Regions from separate parts of the Kluyvera fluvialis genome, predicted to be linked through region 1. Evidence: predicted binding sites of a transcription regulator. Region 1 holds the regulator's gene; the other holds the start of a gene.
What was found. Region 1 encodes PurR, which represses purine synthesis genes. Its sites were predicted from a motif close to CANGCAAACGTTTGCNTG; they were not measured.

Region 1 (8,149 bases):
TTCGTCACAACGGTGGCAACGTCACCCGTGAAGCTGGCCCGGTAAAAGGCGGCACAACGGTTATCGCCTTCGTTGAAGATCCCGATGGCTACAAAATCGAGCTGATCGAAGAAAAAGATGCCGGCAAAGGCCTCGGCAACTGATCGTCTGCGGGTGCGCCAGCGCCCGCATTTTTCTCCCGCCTTTCCAAGCCGAGGCAAAATTTGCCATAATGCGCGCTACTTTTTCCAGGTGTAAGAGATTCTGATGTCCGACAATGCGCAACTTAATGGTCTATGCGACCGTTTTCGTGGGTTCTATCCTGTGGTTATTGATGTTGAAACCGCCGGATTCAATGCCAAAACGGATGCTTTGCTTGAAATAGCAGCAATCACGTTGAAAATGGATGAGCAAGGCTGGCTGATGCCGGACAACACCTTACATTTCCACGTGGAGCCATTTGAAGGGGCGAATCTCCAGCCGGAAGCGCTGGCGTTTAACGGTATCGACCCTGAAAACCCGCTGCGTGGCGCAGTTAGCGAATACGACGCCCTGCACGCTATCTTTAAAATGGTACGCAAAGGGATTAAAGACAGCGATTGCAACCGCGCCATTATGGTGGCGCACAACGCCACCTTCGACCACAGCTTTATGATGGCGGCCGCCGAACGTGCCTCGCTCAAGCGTAACCCGTTCCACCCGTTTGTCACCTTCGACACCGCCGCACTTAGCGGGCTGGCGTTAGGGCAAACCGTGCTGTCGAAAGCCTGCGCCGCCGCAGGCATGGACTTTGACAGCACCCAGGCGCATGGCGCGCTGTACGACACCCAGCAAACTGCGATTCTGTTTTGTGAAATCGTCAACCGCTGGAAGCGTCTCGGCGGCTGGCCGCTGCCAATGGCGGCGGAATAACGCGATAAAAAAAGCGACCCTGAAGGTCGCTTTTTTGTTTCTACCGTAGCCTGACGATTATTCCGCTTTCGGCTCTTCGCTGTTGTACTTCGCAGCGGTTTCTTTGATCAGTTGTTGCAATTCACCGCGCTGATACATTTCAATCACGATGTCACAACCGCCGACCAGCTCACCATCTACCCACAACTGTGGGAAGGTCGGCCAGTTAGCGTATTTCGGCAATTCTGCGCGGATATCTGGGTTTTGCAGGATGTCTACATAAGCAAAACGCTCGCCACAGGCAGACAGCGCCTGAACCGCCTGCGCGGAAAAACCGCAGCTTGGCAGTTTCGGGGAACCTTTCATGTACAGCAGGATTGGGTTCTCAGCGATCTGGCGCTGAATTTTTTCAATTGTCTCGCTCATTATCTTGCTTCCTCAAACTTCTCTTTACGACAGTAGTCCGACATTGTAGCGTTTCAGACCCTGAACAGAAAATAACATTTTGTTCACGCTTTACTATTTTATCGCCTGTCGCGTTAAGTTGCTTTATAAATATGTCTTTATCGCTCACGCGCGCTAAATATTGCTCATTTTTTGATTCAATATGTATCAAGTTATGTTTTTTTTTGCAGTTGTTAACGAAACAACGTTTTAGATACAAAAACGCGCTTAACATTTCGTGTTTTTATGGATTAGAATCGTTGGGTTTTGTAAACCATACTCAGGCATAGACTTTAAAGCCTGCATACTCAGAGGGTTATTCAGTGGCGCAGATTAAAAAATGGTCGTTCACGCTCTGTGCATTGCTGTTTACATCGTTATCCTTTACGCCGTTGGCTCATGCCACAGGGCATACCAAAACGCCCACGGCGCAAAAATCGCTTCCTGTAAAAGGCAGCGAACGTAAGAAAAAGAATACGGTCAGCAAATCTAACACCAAGAAAAAAGCAACGACCCCGGTCTCTAAAAAAGCAGCCTCTACCCCGCGCAAAGCCGCCGTTAAGTCTACGGCTAAAGTCAGCAAGAAAAGTAGTTCGCTGAAAACCGCCAACGTGATAACAACCTGCAAGACCCGCAAAGGCCACAAAAAAATCTGCACTACCAGCCCAGCAGAAGCCAAAACCACCACCATTGCTCAGGCGCACAAAGTTCGCGTGCAGAAGGCACAAAAAACGGCGATGAATAAGCTGATGGGACAACTGGGTAAACCGTATCGCTGGGGGGGAAACTCACCGCGTACCGGTTTCGATTGCAGCGGTCTTGTGTACTACGCCTATAAAGATCTGGTGAATATCCGCATTCCACGCACCGCAAACGAAATGTATCACCTGCGCGATGCACGTCCGGTTGACCGTGGTGAGCTGGAAAGTGGTGATTTAGTATTCTTCCGCACTCGTGGTCGCGGTACTGCCGATCACGTTGGCGTGTACGTTGGCAACGGCAAGTTCATCCAGTCGCCACGTACCGGCCGTGATATTCAAATCACCTCACTAAGCGAAGACTACTGGGTTCGCCACTACGTTGGCGCGCGTCGCGTGGTTACGCCGAAGACCATTCGTTAATCACTTACCCCGTTTGTTAATAAACGGGGTAAGCTTATCTTTTATCTCACCTTTTAATTTGCTACCCTGTCCTTACTCAGTACAAGGTTATTGAGTAAACAAACTATAAGAAGGAGAGTAGCAATGTCGTTCGAATTACCTGCATTACCGTATGCCAAAGACGCTCTGGTTCCACATATTTCCGTGGAAACGCTGGAGTACCACTATGGTAAACATCACCAGACTTACGTCACCAACCTGAATAACCTGATCAAAGGCACTGCCTTTGAAGGTAAAACACTGGAAGAGATCGTTCGTACATCTGAAGGTGGCGTGTTCAATAACGCCGCTCAGGTCTGGAACCACACGTTCTACTGGAACTGCCTGGCTCCGAACGCCGGTGGTGAACCGACTGGCGCAGTCGCTGAAGCCATTAACCGCTCATTTGGTAGCTTCGCGGAATTTAAAGCGCAGTTTACTGATGCCGCAGTGAAAAACTTCGGCGCAGGCTGGACGTGGTTGGTGAAAAAAGCAGACGGCTCTCTGGCTATCGTATCGACGTCCAATGCGGCAACTCCGCTGACGACCGATGCTAAACCGCTGCTGACCGTTGATGTGTGGGAACATGCTTACTACATCGACTACCGCAATGCGCGCCCTAACTATCTGGAGCACTTCTGGGCTCTGGTTAACTGGGCGTTTGTGGCCGAGAACTTAGCGGCATAAGAAATGACGCAGAAGGGAATCCCCTTCTGCGTTTTTTATTAACTGACGAGCGCTTCTTCACCGCGAGAACGGCTGCTAAAGAACACAACCAGCAGAGCTAAACCAGCGACAATCGCCCCCATCACCGGCACAAAACTGTAACCCAGGCCGCCTGAAATCACCGCCCCACCGGCCACAGCCCCCAACGCGTTACCCAGGTTAAATGCCCCGATATTGACCGATGACGACAGCCCCGGCGCTTCGCTGGCAACGCGCATCACACGCATCTGTAACGGTGGTACAACCGCAAAGGTCGCTGCGCCCCAAATCACCATACTCACCGCCGCACCAATTTCGGTACGTGCGAGGAATGGGATCGCCAGCATGATAAGCATCAGCAGCAGCAAGAAGCCTTTCAACGTGCCGCTCACCGAACGGTCGGCAAATTTGCCGCCAAGATAGTTACCGATGGAGAAACCAACGCCAATCAACACCAGCATCAGCGTGATAAAGCCGGATGACGCGTCGGTTATCGTGTGCAGCACCGGAGAAATATAGGTATAGAGGGTAAACATTGCCCCTGCGCCCAGAACGGTGGTTAACAGCGCCGAAAGCACCTGCGGGCGCACCAGCACCGCCAATTCACGTTTAACATCCGGTTTTTCACCCGCGCCGCCTTTCGGCAGTGACAGCCACAGGCTAATCATCGCAATCACGCCCAACCCCGCCGTTGCCAAAAACGACATACGCCAGCCAATAGTTTCGCCAAGCCAGGTCGCCGCCGGAACGCCGCCGATATTGGCGATAGTCAGCCCCATAAACATGGTCGCGACCGCGCTGGCCTGTTTGTGTTTGGGCACTACGCTTGCCGCCACTACCGAACCTAAACCAAAGAATGCGCCGTGGTTAAGGCTGGTAATAATGCGCGATAACATCAATGTGGTGTAATCCGGCGACAGCGCCGAGAGCACATTACCGAGGGTAAATATCGCCATCAGGAAGATAAGCGCATTGCGTCGCCCACGGTGCGATAACAGCAGCGTCATCAACGGAGCACCCACCATCACCCCAACCGCATAAGCGCTGATCAACATTCCCGCAACGGGAATTGAGACATCCACACCCTTCGCAATTACCGGCAAAAGGCCCATCGGGGAGAACTCGGTAGTGCCAATGCCAAAAGCCCCAATGGCGAGCGCCAATAATGGGAAATTAATTTTCATGCCATAACTCCGGTTAGCCGCATCGAGAGTGCGACATCAATATGATGTTAAAAGCATGACATTAATCACAGAAAAGCAGAAGCGTACAAAATAGCAAAAGATTATTGCTTATTTGCTAACAATCGGATGATGAGGGAGCGGCAGCCCCCTCACAGGGGAATTAATGCAGGATGGCAGTGAACGCTGCGGCGACAATCAGCGCAAGCGTTACAACGGTAGTAGAGAGCGACAGCTTAAGTTCGGTACTCATCAATTTTTCTCCTTTTTATTGCTACAGCAAAACTGACCTTACTCATTTTTGCACAGTTAATCATAAAAATCTTCACAGATTTAGCAGGATGTTTGTTTTTGCTCTTCCACTTTGCGTCAAGATAGGCCAAAATTCGACGCTTATTTAAAAGCGTACCGGCCATTGACCCCCTCCTGTCGTCCTGTATCGTTTTCCCGGCGAATCGCAATTCACAAATTGCGCCAGGGTGTGTGAAGGCAAACGTTTTCCTTTCGATTTTTTCAGGGGCAGGCCAGGGTCTGGAGTGAGATGGAATGGCAACTATTAAAGATGTAGCGAAGCGCGCAAACGTTTCCACTACAACCGTATCACATGTAATTAACAAAACGCGTTTTGTCGCCGAGGAAACGCGTGAAGCGGTCTGGGCGGCGATTAAAGAGTTGCACTACTCGCCAAGCGCCGTTGCCCGTAGCCTGAAGGTTAATCACACCAAATCCATTGGTTTGTTAGCCACCAGCAGCGAAGCGGCCTACTTTGCCGAAATTATCGAAGCCGTTGAGAAAAACTGCTTCGAAAAAGGCTATACGCTGATTCTGGGTAACGCGTGGAACAACCTGGAAAAACAGCGCGCCTATCTGTCGATGATGGCGCAAAAACGCGTAGATGGCCTGTTGGTCATGTGCTCTGAGTATCCAGAGCCTCTGCTGACGATGCTCGAAGAATATCGCCACATCCCAATGGTGGTGATGGACTGGGGCGAAGCCAAAGCCGACTTTACCGATTCGGTAATCGATAACGCCTTTGAAGGCGGCTATATGGCTGGCCGTTATCTGATCGAACGCGGTCATCGCGATATCGGCGTGATCCCAGGGCCGCTGGAGCGCAACACCGGCGCCGGGCGTCTGGCGGGCTTTATGAAAGCGATGGAAGAGGTACAAATCAACGTACCGGCTAACTGGATTGTACAAGGCGATTTTGAGCCAGAATCCGGCTATCGCGCGATGCAGCAAATTTTGTCGCAGCATCCTCGCCCAACCGCTATCTTTTGCGGTGGCGATATCATGGCGATGGGCGCGCTGTGCGCCGCTGACGAAATGGGGCTGCGCGTGCCGCAGGACATTTCGCTGATCGGTTATGATAATGTGCGTAACTCGCGCTTCTTTACCCCAGCGCTGACAACCATTCACCAGCCGAAAGATTCGCTTGGTGAAACAGCCTTCAATATGCTGATGGACAGAATTGTCAGCAAGCGCGAAGAGTCACAGTCGATTGAAGTCCACCCGCGTCTTATCGAGCGTCGCTCGGTTGCCGATGGTCCTTATCGCGATTACCGTCGTTAATCGCTTTTTGCGGATGCCCTACTCGGGCGTCCGCAGCCACTCTTGATTTAACGTTTCACTGTCGCCCAAATATTCCAGCAACCAGCTTAACGCCGGAGAAGCATCGCTTTGCTGCCACGTCAGGCAACAGGCGGCATCCTGGAAAGGGTTTTCCAGCTCCAGCGCGACCCATTCACCGCTTTCCAGCCACGGTTGCGCCACGTGCCCCGGCACCATCGCCACACATAACCCCGCCGAAATACAGGTTTCTGATGATGCCCAATCCGGCACGACCACCCTTTTTTGGTTATCCAGCAGCCAGGTTGTCCGTTTTGGCAACGAGCGCGAGGTATCTTCGCGCACCAACGATGGCCAGTTGCGCAACACATCGTCGCTCAATGGCCCCGTCATTTTCGCCAGCGGATGCGAGCCAGACACCACGCAGTGCCAGTTGAGCATCCCCATATCACGAAAGGCAAAGCGCCCCCCGACAGGAATCGCCTGCGTTGCGCCGATCGCTAACTCCACGCGACCGTCAGCTAATGCATCCCACACGCCGTTGAACACTTCCTGGTACACAATCAGCTCAACGTCGCTGAAATGACGATAGAAATCGACAATCAGTTGCCGGGTGCGCTGTGGCTTGACGATGTTATCCACGGCAATCGCCAACTGCCCGCGCCAACCATTCGCTATCTGCTGGCACTGCTGACGGGTGATCTGCATTTTTTTGATAACAGATCGCCCTTCTTTTAAAAACCATGCTCCGGCTGGCGTCAGTTCAACGTCACGATGGCGACGTTCAAACAGCGGCACAGCAAGCCACTCCTCTAACTGACGTACCGTGTAGCTTACAGCAGAAGGCACACGGTGCAGCTCCTGTGCGGCAGCGCTGAAACTGCCGTTACGCGCAACTGCATCAACCACTTCCAGCGAATATTCAGACCACATTTTCTGCCTGCAAAAATTTTGAATCCATGACTCAAATATTAGCGTTTCACAAGCTCGAATGCACTCTCTACACTCAGCGACTCTGTTCACTAACAATAAAAAGGGCGATTTATGCAACCTGGGAAAGGTTTTTTAGTTTGGCTCGCAGGGCTTAGCGTGCTGGGCTTTCTGGCCACCGATATGTATCTACCTGCATTTGCTGCCATCCAGCAAGACTTACAAACCCCAGCGTCTGCGGTCAGTGCCAGCCTGAGCCTGTTCCTCGCCGGTTTCGCAGTAGCACAACTACTGTGGGGGCCGTTGTCCGACCGCTACGGGCGCAAGCCCATTTTGCTGACGGGGTTAACCATTTTCGCTATCGGCTGTCTGGGGATGCTGTGGGTGCGCGATGGCACTACGCTGCTGGTACTGCGCTTTGTTCAGGCGGTAGGCGTCTGTGCGGCGGCAGTCACCTGGCAGGCGATGGTCACCGATTACTATCCACCGCAGCGCACTAACCGTATTTTCGCCACGATTATGCCGCTGGTCGGGCTGTCTCCGGCACTGGCGCCTCTGCTGGGCAGTTGGTTGCTGGCGCATTTCGACTGGCAGGCGATTTTTGCCACGTTGTTTATCATCACGTTGGTGTTGATGCTGCCTGCCCTGCGCCTGAAACCCGCGCACCACAATGCGACGTCCAGCGAAGAAAAACTGACCTTTATGCGCCTGCTGCGCAGCAAAGATTATCGCGGTAACGTGCTGATCTACGCCGCCTGCTCCGCCAGTTTCTTCGCCTGGCTGACCGGTTCGCCGTTTATTCTGCATGATATGGGCTACAGCCCAACGGTGATTGGCCTGAGCTATGTGCCGCAAACCATCGCGTTCTTAATCGGTGGTTACGGCTGCCGCTCGGCGTTGCAAAAGTGGCAAGGTTCGCAAATGCTGCCGTGGCTGTTGGTGGTGTTTGGTTTAAGCGTCATCGCAACATGGGCCGTTGGCCTGGCGGAAAATGTCTCGCTGACCGCCCTGCTCATTCCGTTCTGCCTGATGGCAACGGTTAACGGCGCTATTTACCCGATTGTGGTCGCCCAGGCGTTGAAGCCATTCCCACAGGCCACCGGGCGCGCGGCAGCGCTGCAAAATACCTTACAGTTGGGGCTGTGCTTCCTGGCAAGCCTTGCCGTCTCTACGCTTATCGCCACACCACTGTTGACCACCACCAGTGTAATGTTAGCGACCGTACTGCTCGCCGGTATTGGCTACAGAATGCAGTTAGCCGCCCGTCGCGCTGAGCGGGAAACGCAACAAACCGCCTCGCACGCTTAAATA
Region 2 (8,149 bases), 1.5 Mb from region 1:
GTGATGCCGACCTGCGCATTCATGTTTGCGCCGTCGAGATACACCTGACCGCCAAACTGGTGGACGATTTCGCACACTTCACGGATCGTCTCTTCATACACGCCGTGAGTAGATGGGTAGGTCACCATAATGCAGGAGAGGTTTGCGGAGTGCTGTTCAGCCTTCGCGCGCAGATCCGCCAGATCGATATTGCCGTTTTTGTCACATGCCACCACGACCACCTGCATCCCCGCCATTTGTGCGGATGCTGGGTTAGTACCGTGAGCAGAGCTTGGGATCAGGCAGATATCACGGTGTCCGTCGTTACGGCTTTCGTGATAGTGACGAATCGCCAGCAGGCCGGCATACTCGCCCTGTGCGCCAGAATTTGGCTGCATACACAGTGCGTCGTAACCGGTTAATTTCACCAGCCATTCGGAAAGCTGGCCGATCATCTGATGATAACCTTCGGCCTGCTCAACGGGGCAGAACGGGTGCAGTTCTGCAAATTCCGGCCAGGTGATCGGGATCATTTCCGCTGCCGCGTTGAGTTTCATGGTGCACGAACCTAGCGGGATCATCGCCTGATTCAGCGCCAGATCTTTACGCTCCAGAGAGTGCATGTAGCGCATCATCTCGGTTTCGCTATGGTAACGGTTAAATACCGGATGGCTGAGGATCGCGTCATCACGCAGCATCGCCGCCGGGATCGCGCGGCTATCGAGCGCCACGTCTTTGTCCAGCGCGTCGATGTCCAGGCCGTGGTTATCGCCCAGAATCACGCTAAACAGGTTCAATACATCTTCACGAGTGGTCGTTTCGTTCAGCGTAATCCCCACGGCGTTGAGAATATCGCTGCGCAGGTTGATTTCTGCGGCCTGCGCGCGCGCCAGCACAGCGGCTTTGTCAGCCACTTCAACGCACAGAGTGTCGAAGTAGTGCGCATAACGCAGTTTCTGGCCTTTTTGCTGTAAACCAGCAGCCAGAATATCGGTCAGACGGTGAATGCGGTTCGCAATACGTTTCAGGCCAACCGGGCCGTGATACACCGCGTACAGGCTGGCGATATTCGCCAACAGCACCTGCGAAGTACAAATGTTGGAGTTCGCTTTCTCACGGCGGATATGCTGCTCGCGAGTTTGCATCGCCATGCGCAGCGCAGTATTGCCCGCTGCATCTTTCGATACGCCGATAATACGGCCTGGCATCGCGCGTTTGAATTCATCTTTTGCGGCGAAGAAGGCCGCGTGTGGGCCACCGTAGCCCATCGGTACGCCAAAACGCTGGGCAGAACCAAAGACCACATCCGCGCCCTGTTTGCCCGGTGCAGTTAACAGCACCAGCGCCATAAAGTCAGCGGCGACGCTAACGATAATTTTGCGTGATTTCAGCTCAGCAATCAGTTTGCTGTAGTCGTGAACTTCACCGGTCGTACCCACCTGCTGCAACAGCACGCCGAAAACATCCTGATGATCCAGCGCTTTGTCAGCGTCGTCCACAATCACTTCAAAACCAAAGGTTTCCGCGCGGGTACGCACCACATCCAGCGTTTGCGGATGCACATCGGCGGCAACGAAGAAGCGGTTTGCGCCTTTCAGTTTGCTAACGCGCTTAGCCATCGCCATCGCTTCGGCTGCGGCAGTGGCTTCATCCAGCAGTGAGGCCGAAGCCATGTCGAGGCCGGTAAGATCCAGCGTCACCTGTTGGAAGTTAAGCAGTGCTTCCAGGCGCCCTTGCGACACTTCTGGCTGATACGGGGTGTAAGCGGTATACCAGCCCGGATTTTCCAGCATGTTGCGCAGGATAACCGGCGGTAACTGCACTGGGGCATAACCCATGCCAATGTAAGACTTAAAGCGCTTGTTGCGGCTGGCAATCGCCTTCAGCTCCGCCAGCGCGGCGAATTCTGTGGTGGCGTCGCCTACCTGCGGCGGCGTAGCAAGCTGGATATCTTTCGGCACAATTTGCCCGATCAGGGCGTTTAATGAATCCGCGCCTACGGTTTTGAGCATCTCTTGTTGCTGCTGAGCATCCGGCCCGATGTGACGTTCAATAAACGCGCCACGGTTTTCAAGCTGGCTTAAAGTCTGTGTCATGAGCGATGGTTCCTGAAACGTGCGGTGAATCGTAATTATCTGCCCGGTTGGCCCGATGGCGCTGGCCAACCTGTTTTTGTAGGACGGATAAGGCAACGCCGCCATCCGGCATCCTGCGCCTCTCGTCTGATGGCGCTACACTTATCCGGCCTACAGGCACTGCATTATTCGTCTTCGAGTAGCGCTTCGTATGCCGTTGCGTCCAGCAGGGCGGCAACTTCCGCTTCGTCGCTGGCCTTGATTTTAAAAATCCAGCCGCCCGCGTACGGTTCGCTGTTCACCAGCTCCGGCGAGTCGCCCAGCGCTTCGTTCACCGCGACGATTTCGCCGCTGATTGGCGCGTAGATATCGGAAGCTGCTTTTACGGACTCTGCTACAGCACAGTCATCGCCCGCGCTCACTGTTGCGCCCACTTCTGGCAGGTCAACAAACACCATGTCGCCCAGTAATTCCTGCGCATGTTCGGTGATCCCTACGCCGTAGCTGCCGTCGGCTTCTTTACGCAGCCATTCGTGTTCTTTGCTGTATTTCAGTTCTGCTGGTACGTTGCTCATCAATAAAATCTCCAGAATAAGAATGGGTTACGCTACGGCTTTGCCGTTTCGTACAAAAATAGGTTTAGTGACTTTTACCGGCATTTCGCGGTTACGGATTTGCACAATGGCGGTTTCGCCAATGCCCGCCGGAACACGAGCCAGAGCAATACTGTGGCCTAATGTTGGGGAAAATGTCCCGCTGGTGATCACACCTTCGCGCGCGTTGCCATTCGCATCAGTGAAACGCACCGGCAGCTCACCGCGCAGTACACCTTTTTCGGTCATCACCAGGCCTACCAGTTGGTCAGTGCCTTTCTCGCGCTCCAGTTCCAGCACGTCGCGACCAATAAAGTTGCGGTCTGCCGGTTCCCAGGCAATCGTCCAGCCCATATTGGCGGCCAGCGGAGAGATGCCTTCATCCATTTCCTGCCCGTATAGGTTCATTCCCGCTTCAAGGCGCAGCGTATCGCGCGCGCCCAGACCACAAGGTTTAACGCCCGCCTGCACCAGCGCTTGCCAGAAATCTGCTGCCTGTTCTTTTGGCAGCGCAATTTCATAACCCGCTTCACCGGTGTAACCGGTGGTCGCAATAAAGAAGTCACCCGCCTGGACGCCGAAGAACGGTTTCATACCTTCGACTGCGTGGCGCTGCTCATCGCTAAACAGGCTGGTGGCTTTTGCCTGAGCATTCGGCCCCTGCACGGCAATCAGCGACAGGTCATCACGTACGGTGATGTCGATGGCATAAGGTTCAGCGTGTTGGGTAATCCAGGAGAGGTCTTTTTCGCGAGTGGCGGAGTTTACAACGAGGCGGAAATAATCTTCGGTGAGGTAATAAACGATCAGGTCATCGATAACGCCACCTGATGCATTGAGCATACCGCTATACAGCGCTTTGCCCGGCTTGGTGAGCTTGGCGACGTCATTCGCCAACAGGTAGCGCAGAAATTCTCGCGTCCGGCTACCGTGGAGATCGACGATGGTCATATGCGACACATCGAACATTCCGGCGTCGGTGCGCACCGCGTGGTGCTCATCAATCTGCGACCCATAGTGCAGCGGCATCATCCAGCCGTGGAAATCTACCATTCGCGCGCCACATAGCACGTGCTGGTCATACAAAGGCGTTTGTTGAGCCATCATGTCCTCGTTGAATATCTCGCACTACAAAACAGAATGCCGACGCCTGTTCAGGCATCGACGCAAACGTTCTCTTTTCCCTGAACTTACCACCGAACCCAGCGCTAAACCATCAAGAAAAAAGGGTCATCACATTAGCTTATGACCAAAAGTCGCGAAAAAGCATACAGAAGGATCAACTGCAAAAAAGCGAATTACACCACATATAATTAACATCAATGGTTATCGATTCAGCATAAGCTGATATTTCCTGCGTAAAACAGGGCAAGATTTTCGTTTTGTAAAAACAGACAGATTAAAAAATCTAATGCGAAAAATGACGTGAAATTAGAATATTTCAAATGAGAGGTCATGCCCCCGGCGAAGTGACCGGGAGCAAAAGTGTGAGCGAGTTAACGAAGCCACTCAGGCAGGTCATTCAGGCCCATAGCCTGACGAATTAATTGCGGCTTCACGCCGGGAAGCGTGTCTGCCAGTTTCAGGCCGATATCACGCAGCAGTTTTTTCGCGGGGTTGTCACCTGCAAATAGCTCACGGAAGCCTTGCATTCCCGCCAGCATCAACGCGGCGCTGTGCTTACGGCTACGCTCATAGCGGCGCAGATAAAAATGCTGGCCGATGTCTTTGCCTTCGGCATGTAAACGACGCAGCTCAGCAATCAGCTCGGCGGCATCCATAAAACCCAGGTTGACGCCCTGCCCCGCCAGCGGATGAATAGTGTGAGCGGCATCGCCGACCAACGCCAGACGGTGTGCAGCAAACTGGCGCGCATAACGCCCGGTGAGCGGATAAATTTGCCGCTCGCTCTCGACTTTACACAGCCCGAGGCGGTTATCGAACGCCAGGTTAAGCGCCTGGTTAAACTCGGCCTCATCCGCCTGTTGCATCCGCTCCGCTTCCTGTGGCGACAGCGACCAGACAATGGAGCACAAATGCGGGTCAGACAATGGCAGGAACGCCAGGATACCCTCACCGTGGAAACTCTGACGCGCCACCGCATCGTGCGGTTCTTCCGTGCGAACGGTCGCCACCAGCGCGTGATGGCGATAGTCCCAGAAGGTCAGCGGGATGTCGGCTTTGCTGCGCAGCCAGGAGTTTGCGCCATCAGCACCAATCACCAGACGCGCTGTCAGCATATTGCCGTCTTTCAAGGTTAAAAAGGCGTCATTTTCGCCCCATACGACCTGCTGCAACTCTGCCGGAGCCATCAGCGTGACGTCGGCACAACGCTGTGCTTTCTGCCACAACGCCTGATGAATCACTGCGTTTTCAACAATATGACCAAGATGGCTGTAGCCCATGCTGCGATCGTCAAACGCGATGCGACCAAAACTGTCTTTATCCCACACTTCCATGCCGTGATAGCAACTGGCGCGTTGAGCGACAATTGCCGACCAGACATCCAGCTTCGACAGCAGCTTTTCGCTGCCAGCATTAATGGCGGATACGCGTAGCGCAGGCGGCGCATCGGCGGCAAGCGGCTGCGGCAGCGATTGTTCCAGCACGGCGACCCGTAGCCCGCTGCCCTGCAAACCGCAGGCCACCGCCAGCCCGACCATTCCACCGCCTACAATGGCGACATCAACACTTTGCACATTAACTCCTTAACAGCTATTAGCGGGCGACCCAGCCTAGCGTCCTCTGCGCCAACACATCACGTGCGGGCGTTAATAATTCCATCGCCATCAACCCCGCGTTGCGACCAACAACCAGCGGTGCCCAGCGGTTAGCAAACAAATGCACCAGCCCATCGGTCACGCCGATGGTGGCGGCTTTATCCTCGGCTCGCTGGCGCTGATACTGGCACAGCAAGGCGTAATCGCCAATGTCACTTTCTGCCGCATACGCCTGCGCCAGAGTTTCCGCCAGCGTCATTACATCGCGCATACCCAGATTGAAGCCTTGTCCGGCAATCGGATGCAGCGTCTGCGCGGCATTGCCCACCAGCGCCAAACGGTGTGATACCGCTCGTGTCGCGGTCATCAAAGATAACGGGTAGGCGCTGCGCGCACCGGCATGGGTGATACGCCCCAGCCGCCAGCCAAACGCCCGCTGCAATTCACTGCAAAAACGGGAATCAGACCAATTCAGGACATCATCATGATTTTCCAGCGGATGACACCACACCAGCGAGCAGCGATTTTGCGCCATCGGCAACATCGCTAACGGCCCATGTTCGGTGAAGCGTTCAAACGCTCGCCCCTGATGCGGCACGGCGGTGGTGACATTGGCAATCACCGCGACCTGGTTGTACGGCTCCTGTTGCCAGAGCATACCGCACTGCGCAGCCAGCGAAGAACGCGAGCCATCGGCGGCCACCAGCAGTTTGCCATGCAGCGTTTCGCCGTTGTCCAGGGTGACGCTGACGCTATCCTGCTGGCGCTGCACCTGCTCAACCCGCGACGGGCAATGTAGCGTTACGCCACGCGCCTTGCGCAACAGAGCAAATAAACGCTGGCCGACATCGTGCAGTTCAACCACATTGCCCAGCGCCGCCAGACGATAGTCCTGCGCATCAAGCGTGACAAATCCGGCGTGCCCGCGATCGCTAACGTGCACGTGGGTTATCGGCGTCGCACAATCCGCTATTGCCTGCCAGAGATTCACTTTCGCGAGCTGCTGGCAAGTGCCTGCCGCGAGCGCAATCGCGCGGGCGTCAAAACCTGGATGCTGGGCGGCATGAATATCCGCCGCTTCCACCAGGTGCACCGGCAGGCGGCCCGCCGTTAAGTGCGAAACCGCCAGCGCCAGCGTGGCTCCCGCCATGCCGCCGCCGACAATAATTAAACTCATAGCTGGCGCGCCGCCGACATCAGTGCTTCGATGGCATCGGCATCTTTCACCACGCTTGCGGTGAGGTTTTCGTTGCCGTCTTGCGTAATAAGGATGTCGTCCTCAATACGAATGCCGATACCGCGATATTCCGCCGGGACATCCGCGTCTGGCGCAATATACAGCCCGGGTTCAACGGTCAGCACCATACCCGGCTCCAGCAGGCGGGAGCGATCCGCCCCGTAAGTGCCAACGTCGTGCACATCCAGCCCCAGCCAGTGGCTCAGGCCATGCATAAAGAACGGGCGATGAGCGTTTTCGCTAATCAACTGCTCCACTTCGCCTTTGAGGATGCCAAGTCGATGCAGGCCCGTCACCATGATACGCACCACTTCTGTGGTCACTTCCTGAATCGACGTGCCAGGGCGATATAGCTCCAGCGCTTTATATAGCGAGGCGAGAACGATGTCGTAAATAGCCCGCTGCGCTGGGGTAAATTTACCGTTCACCGGGAAGGTGCGGGTGATGTCGCCTGCGTAGCCTTGATATTCACAACCGGCATCAATCAGCACCAGTTCGCCATCACGCAGTTCAGATTCGTTTTCGGTGTAGTGCAGAATGCAGCCATTTTCACCGCCGCCAACAATGGTGTTGTAGGACGGATAGCGCGCACCGTGGCGGCTAAATTCATGCAGAATTTCGCCTTCCAACTGATATTCGAACATCCCTGGACGACATTTCTCCATCGCGCGGGTGTGAGCCAGCGCGCTGATTTCACCGGCACGACGCAGAATTTCAATCTCTTCGCTGTCTTTAAACAGGCGCATTTCATGCACCATTGGACGCCAATCAATAATGGCGTCCGGGGCCGTCAGGTTCTGGCGCGAGCCTTTGCGCAGTTTATCCAGCGCCGTAAAGACTATCTCATCAGCCCAGGTGTATTCGCCTTGAGCATGATAAATGACGTCCAGGCCATTCAGCAGTTGGAATAGCTGTTGGTTGACTTCGCTAAACGCCAGCGCACGATCAACGCCGAGTTTTTCCGGTGCGGCGTCTTGCCCCAGGCGGCGACCAAACCAAATCTCTGCCGTTAAGTCGCGAACGCGGTTGAACAGGACGCTATGGTTGTGAGTGTCATCGCTTTTAATCAGCACCAGCAAGGCTTCTGGCTCGTTAAAGCCGGTGAAGTACCAAAAATCGCTGTTCTGGCGATAAGGGTATTCAGAATCCGCACTACGGGTCACTTCTGGTGCGGCAAAAATCAATGCTGCGCTACCTGGCTTCATTTGCGCCAGCAGCGCCTGGCGACGGCGGAGAAACGCTTGCTGTGTCATGACATCTCCTTTCAATCCCTAAGCGCCCTGCTCACCGGTATTGCGCGGCAAGCAGAGCAGGTATGGTTAGTGTAATGTTGGCTTTTGAACTTCCGGTGCTGTCGGCTGCGCATGGGTGAACGTATCGTGGCACAGCAGCGCCGCTACGCGAACGTATTCGATAATTTCCTCCAGTGACATCTCCAGCTCTTCCTGATCTTCATCTTCGTCATAGCCAAGTTGCGCAATATTTCGAAGATCGTCAATGGCTTCGCCAGTTTCATCTTTCACTTTATCCAGTTTTGGCTGCATC

Region 2: a site for PurR is predicted at 3,811-3,828, ahead of gcvT (glycine cleavage system aminomethyltransferase GcvT). Genes of this name have one in related genera too.

The regions. Positions count from the first base shown of each region.
Region 1 covers NZ_AP046142.1:2,393,337-2,401,485, reverse strand. Annotated here, with positions in the region: gene gloA (lactoylglutathione lyase) at 1-143, shown strand, start outside; gene rnt (ribonuclease T) at 247-891, shown strand; gene grxD (monothiol glutaredoxin 4) at 949-1,296, opposite strand; gene AC6I4B_RS11450 (C40 family peptidase) at 1,638-2,435, shown strand; gene sodB (superoxide dismutase [Fe]) at 2,559-3,140, shown strand; gene AC6I4B_RS11440 (MFS transporter) at 3,179-4,342, opposite strand; gene cydH (cytochrome bd-I oxidase subunit CydH) at 4,503-4,592, opposite strand; gene AC6I4B_RS11430 (hypothetical protein) at 4,576-4,755, opposite strand; gene purR (HTH-type transcriptional repressor PurR) at 4,886-5,911, shown strand; gene punR (DNA-binding transcriptional activator PunR) at 5,930-6,841, opposite strand; gene punC (purine nucleoside transporter PunC) at 6,953-8,146, shown strand.
Region 2 covers NZ_AP046142.1:906,857-915,005, reverse strand. Annotated here, with positions in the region: gene gcvP (aminomethyl-transferring glycine dehydrogenase) at 1-2,075, opposite strand, end outside; gene gcvH (glycine cleavage system protein GcvH) at 2,240-2,629, opposite strand; gene gcvT (glycine cleavage system aminomethyltransferase GcvT) at 2,657-3,751, opposite strand; gene ubiI (FAD-dependent 2-octaprenylphenol hydroxylase) at 4,144-5,346, opposite strand; gene ubiH (2-octaprenyl-6-methoxyphenyl hydroxylase) at 5,366-6,544, opposite strand; gene pepP (Xaa-Pro aminopeptidase) at 6,541-7,857, opposite strand; gene AC6I4B_RS04390 (YecA/YgfB family protein) at 7,924-8,149, opposite strand, start outside.